Regions from separate parts of the Agarivorans sp. 2_MG-2023 genome, predicted to be linked through region 1. Evidence: predicted binding sites of a transcription regulator. Region 1 holds the regulator's gene; the other holds the start of a gene.
The links. Region 1 encodes sigma-54, which starts transcription at its own class of promoters, with help from an activator protein. Its sites were predicted from a motif close to GTTGGCACGNNNNTNGNNT; they were not measured.

Region 1 (3,087 bases):
GTACTCTTAAGGCGACGGTTTTTCCTGAACCTGAACGCCCACTCACGATAATGAGTTCCATGACTATCCCTAACGGTGATTAGAGTATTAGGCTACCATGATGTCGTATAATTCGTCATCACTTTGTGCACAACGAAGTTGTTTACATACTTGCTTATCGTTAAGTTTTTCAGCTACTTGAGATAAGGTGTTGAGGTGTTGTTTACACTGATCTTCTGGTACCAGTAAGGCAAAAACCAAATCAACAGGTTTATTGTCAATGGCGTCAAAAGCAATTGGGGGATCACAACGTAAAAAAACAGCGGTTGTTTGATGCTGTTTATCAATGCGGCCATGAGGTATTGCCACGCCTTGCCCGATACCGGTGCTGCCCATTTTTTCTCTATTCAACAAACTCTCAAATATACATTGAGCTGTCGTATCTAGTTGGCCAGCGGCTAGTTCACTAATAATTTCTAAGGCGCGTTTTTTTGAAGAGCATTGGACTGCACTTTGAGTGCAATCCAAGCTTAGTACTTTATCTATTTGCATGGAGGTGACTAATGTTTGTTAAGTTTTTCTTTATGTTTGATAACTTGGCGGTCAAGTTTGTCGATGAGACCATCAATGGCGGCGTACATATCTGAATGTTCAGCGGTAGCGAATAATTCACCGCCATTTAAATGTAAGGTGGCTTCTGCGATTTGATTGAGCTTCTCGACGTTGAGGATGACATGAACATTGTTTATCTGGTCAAATCGTCGAGTGAGCTTGGCAAACTTGTTATGGACATATTCTTTTAAAGACTCAGTAATATCAACGTGGTGTCCGGTAAGATTAATTTGCATAAATATAGTCCCCTTGATTGGCCTTAAAGTAGGCTCTTACGTTGGTTAGAAGGTGGTATCGCTAAAGACTCACGATATTTTGCAATCGTACGTCTTGCCACCTTGATCCCCTGATCTGCCAAAATATCAGCAATCTTACTATCGCTGAGAGGTTTACTGGTATTTTCGGCAGCAACCAGTTTCTTAATTAATGCACGAATAGCGGTAGATGAACATTCACCGCCGCCATCGGTAGCCACATGGCTAGAGAAGAAATATTTAAGTTCGAAAATGCCGCGAGGTGTATGCATGAATTTTTGAGTTGTTACTCGAGAAATCGTTGATTCGTGCATTTCTACTGCTTCGGCCACATCGTTCAGCACCATTGGCTTCATTGCTTCTTCACCGTATTCGAAGAAGGCTTGTTGGTGGTGAACGATACAGTTAGAGACTTTGAGTAAGGTTTCGTTGCGGCTTTCAATGCTCTTAATAAACCACTTGGCTTCTTGTAAGTGGCTACGGATAAACTGAGTATCGGTAGCATTAGACGTTTTACTTAAGGATGCATAGTGAGAGTTTACTCTTAGCTTCGGCATCGCATCGGGGTTTAGCTCTACCACCCAGCGACCTTGGCGCTTCACTACGGAAACATCGGGGATAACGTATTGGGCTTGGTTTGGCTCAACAGCGTTACCCGGGCGTGGTTCTAAGGTGTGAATTAAACGCATCACTTCGCGTAGCTGGTCTTCTTTTAACTTGGTCTTTCGAGCCAATAAGCGAAAATCTCGATTGGCTAATACATCGATATGGTTAGACACCACATCTTTGGCTTCATTTAGCCATGGTGTTTCTGGGGAAAAACGACTTAATTGAATTAACAAGCATTCTTGTAGCGAGCGCGCGGCAATGCCTACGGGGTCGAAATGCTGAATCCGTTTTAGTACTGCTTCAATTTCGTCAAGCTCTACATCTAAGTCGTTATTGTCACTAGAATTGAGGCCATCTAATAATTGTTCACAATCCTGTGTGAGGTAACCTGATTCATCTACTGCATCAATAATGGCTAAAGCAATGGCTTGGTCTACTTCGCTGAAAGGAGTAAGGCGCATTTGCCACAGCATGTGATCTTGTAAGGAATCAACGGTTTCACCTTGGAATAACATATCGTTGTCGTCACCACCGCCACTGCCGCTCGATGAGCTAGCTGGCGCGGAACTGGCGCTATAAATATCGTCCCAAGTGGAGTCTACGGGTAGGTCATCAGAAACAGTTTCTTGGTTAATGGCATCGCCAGCTTCCATTTGGCTGCTGTCTACGTCGGCGCTAGATTCGGCTTCTGTAGATTTTTCATTGGCTGACTTAGCGTCTGTTGCGTCACTATCATTCGAATGTGACTCATCCGCCTCAAGCAGAGGGTTACTTTCCAGAGCCTCTTGAATTTCTTGCTGTAAATCCAGGGTTGAAAGCTGGAGTAAGCGTATGGCCTGTTGTAACTGGGGGGTCATGGTTAACTGCTGACCAAGACGCAACTGCAAAGATGCTTTCATTAACTACCGCTATCCCTTCTTTTTATATTATTTTCTAAGCTGCACTTTAACTATAGCTTGAATTGTTCACCGAGATAAACTCGTTTCACGTGCTCGTTTTCAAGTATTTCTTGTGGCTTACCTGAGGCTATCAATTCACCCTGACTAACGATATAGGCATGCTCACAAACATCGAGAGTTTCCCTTACATTGTGGTCGGTAATTAATACACCTAGACCGCGATCACGCAGGTGTTCAATGATTTTTTTAATATCAATAACGGAAATAGGATCTACCCCAGCGAAGGGTTCGTCAAGCAAAATAAACTTAGGGGCTGCGGCTAAGGCGCGGGCAATTTCTACCCGGCGACGCTCTCCGCCTGATAGGCTCATACCGAGATTTTTGCGAATATGGCCAATATGAAACTCTTCTAGCAAATCGTCCAGTGCGCCAATTTGCTGCTCTTTGTCCAAATCCTTACGGGTTTCTAATACTGCTAGAATATTTTTTTCTACCGATAAACGGCGAAAGATAGAGGCTTCTTGGGGAAGATAACCAATGCCTTTTCGTGCTCGAGTATGCATAGCGGTGCTAGACAGATCATCGTCATCGATAAGTATTCGGCCTTGGTCTCGTGGCACTAGACCAACCACCATGTAGAAGGTAGTGGTTTTACCGGCGCCGTTTGGCCCTAGTAAACCAACAATTTTCCCGGTTTCTACATTTAAACTGACGTTCTTTACTACCTTGCGACC
Region 2 (3,087 bases), on a different contig from region 1:
CATTTCGGGCGGGTATCACCACTGGCGTTATACTCGAAATAATACCGCGGTGAGTAACGGGGTAAAGTCCCAATACCGCACCAATAGGAAACCCAGTGAAGGCATATAGTTCTCCTTCGCGCACCTTTTTATTAGACAGGCCCATCGCTTTTAGGGCTTTACCTTCAATTTTTAGCAGCGCTAAATCATGTTTCCGATTGCTTGCCACCAAACTGGCTATTCGTATTTCAGGCGAACGACCTTGCCCAACAAATACTACGAGTTTTTCATTCTGCTGTTGATTTAGGCTTTTGGGAATGACATGAGCATTAGTAGCAATTAAATGAGGTCCAACCACAAACCCTGTTCCTCTAAGGTTTGCACGCGGTGAGTTAAGCTTGTTGTAGGTGCCAACGCCAACTACAGAAGGTTTAATTCTTTCTATAGTGTCAGCAAGATCGCTTAACGCGCCAGCGCTAAACATCGATAAAAATGAAGCGATGGCAATAATGAAGGCGAGTTTCATACTATATTCTTCCTTGAGAGACTATTTCATCTTAATTTTTACTCGGTACTAGAGCAAGTTAGTATAAAAGCGACTAGGTTTGTGTAGTGCGTAATACTGTGAAGCGAAAAAGGCCAAATGATGATGAGTTTTAATTACGAAGATGCGTTCTCCAGAAATATTGGCTGGGTTACAGATGCAGAGCAACAGATACTGCGTGGTAAGCGTGTGGCTATGGCTGGGGCCGGAGGCGTGGGTAGTGAACACATAGTGACGTTAGCAAGGTTAGGGGTTGGCAAGTTTCATATCTCTGATTTTGATGAATATGAAGTCCATAACTTTAACCGCCAGGCTGGGGCGTTTATGTCTACGGTGGGCCAAGATAAAGTTAAAGTGATGGAACAAGTTTGCTTGGATATTAATCCAGAAGCGGAAGTGAAGTCTTTCCCTGAAGGGATTTTCGAACATAATGTTGATGAATTTTTAGATGGCGTTGATGTATATGTAGATAGCTTAGATTTTTTTGCGCTATCGGCGCGTAAGTTGGTTTTTCAAAAGTGTTTGGAAAAAAATATACCGCTAGTAACCGCTGCTCCTTTGGGTATGGGCTGCGCATTTCTTTGCTTTATGCCGGGAGGAATGACCTATGAAGAGTATTTTCGCTTTGAGGATGCAAGCAGTGAAAATGAGCAATACATTAAATTCTTGATTGGACTTTCACCCGCTATGTTACAGCGACCATACTTAGTTGACCCTAGTAAAGCGGACTTCCACGCTAAAAAAGGCCCGTCGATGCCTATGGCTGTGAAAATGTGTGGGGGAATTGCCGGCACTTATGTGCTCAAAATATTATTGAATAGAGGTGAGTTAATTACTGCTCCTTACGGTTTGCACTTTGATGCCTACCGAAATCGTTTCAAAAAAACTTGGCGGCCAATGGGTAACCGCAACCCACTGCAGCGTATTGTATTTGGTGTGGCGAAAAAAATAGTATTGAGTGGCGGTGCTTAACTGTGACTTGGTGTCAGTAAGTTTTACAAAATGTTATTTATATTTGTATTAATATAGTTTAAGTTGTTGTAAATATTTGATTTTTAATCTTGGCTTACTTATTGCTTTAAGCCCACCGTTATTTATAAACGATTTTACCAAACGGATGGGTTACATGAACAAACTGAAACATGCTTGCTTAGCAGTTAGCTTAGGATTAGCAAGTATTTCTGCTAGTGCGGAACTGATTACTGAATGGAACTACGCAAATGATGCGGGTTTTAAAGAGTGGAGTTCTCGTGCTGGCCAAGTTGGTATAGACACCGACGGTGCAACACTAGATGATTTTGATGTTCTTTTTGGTGGTGAGCTTCCTAAGAGCTTAGCGTGGGGTGACCCATATGGTGCAGTGAATCCTTTATTGCAAAAGAGTTCTCTTGTGATCGATGATGCTCAGTCCGGCCAAGTAAACACCAGCGCGCCAGGTGATGTAGCATCTTTAGATTTTGTAACAGGCACCGGCCTTACTCACGAAAACTGGGGCGTTACAGGTAATACTTTATCGTCAGCGGTTTTGTTTGATGGTTTGTTCTTGCAGCCTCTAGCACCTTTTGTAGGTCCTGCCCTTCCTGCACCAGTACTTGAATTTGATGTACTATTTGAAGAAACCTACAACACACCAACAAATAACGTGTGTAAATACGGTGATACTAAAGTAGGTGAGGCTGGTGTTAATGAAGCCGGTTGTTCAGACCTATTCACTTTAGTGTTGGATGACGGCGTCACTTTTTCTGAAGTTGGTGGAGATATCTACCTTCAAAACAGTTTCATATTACCAATCCCTGGTTTTGATGATTATGTTTATACGTTAACGACTCGCTTACAGGGCTTAGAAGTACTAGATGGTTTAGATTGTGGGCCTGATGCTACTTGTATTGGTTTCTTGACTGAAGAAAACCAAACCAACCAACTGGAAGCTGCTTTTGCTATCTCTGCTGCAAAAGTAACAGAGCCAGGCACTTTAGCCATCTTTGGTTTGGGCTTATTAGGTTTGGCATCTGTTCGTCGCCGCGCTTAATCGCTGCTAGTGTTTAAAGCAACTACCGCTAGTAGCAGTAGTTGCTTGTTTTCCTTCCAATACCGCTCCTGCAATAAGAACCTGTACCAAGCTATTTGGTTCCCCTTTACTACAAATCACCTTTTATCCTCAAGGCTTATCGTACATTGTTAACGGTTAACTAAACGTTAATGAATTGCTCATGGTTTAATTGGCATGCCTGTAAGTAAGCACTTAAAAGCCTTTGGCGAAAACGACGTTAGCTCGTAAAAGTGGCAGTGGAATTAGGGAACTCATGAGTATTTTATTCAATAAATGCTTTAGTTTTTTATGTCAGTAATCTTTACATCAACGTTTTATCAATGGGTTTTGTTTTTGTTAATGGTTTGTTTTAAAAGGGTTTTTAAAACTGGCACTTAGATTGCTATGTACAGGTTGTATCTTGAATCGTACTAACCAAATGGATGGGTGACATGAACAAATTAAAACTAACATGCTTGGCAGCTAGCTTAAGTTTTGCAAGCGTTGCTGCAAATTCTGCTCTTATTACTGATTG

Region 2: Q4549_RS19205 (THxN family PEP-CTERM protein) is a predicted target of sigma-54. The motif match lies at 1,584-1,602, and genes of this name have one in related genera.

What each region holds. Positions count from the first base shown of each region.
Region 1 is NZ_JAUORQ010000011.1:45,392-48,478, forward strand. Features, by position in the region: gene rapZ (RNase adapter RapZ) at 1-61, opposite strand, end outside; gene ptsN (PTS IIA-like nitrogen regulatory protein PtsN) at 88-531, opposite strand; gene hpf (ribosome hibernation promoting factor) at 540-827, opposite strand; gene Q4549_RS16260 (RNA polymerase factor sigma-54) at 851-2,353, opposite strand; gene lptB (LPS export ABC transporter ATP-binding protein) at 2,404-3,087, opposite strand, start outside.
Region 2 is NZ_JAUORQ010000016.1:7,522-10,608, forward strand. Features, by position in the region: gene Q4549_RS19195 (serine protease) at 1-505, opposite strand, end outside; gene Q4549_RS19200 (ThiF family adenylyltransferase) at 626-1,495, shown strand; gene Q4549_RS19205 (THxN family PEP-CTERM protein) at 1,650-2,552, shown strand; gene Q4549_RS19210 (THxN family PEP-CTERM protein) at 3,005-3,087, shown strand, end outside.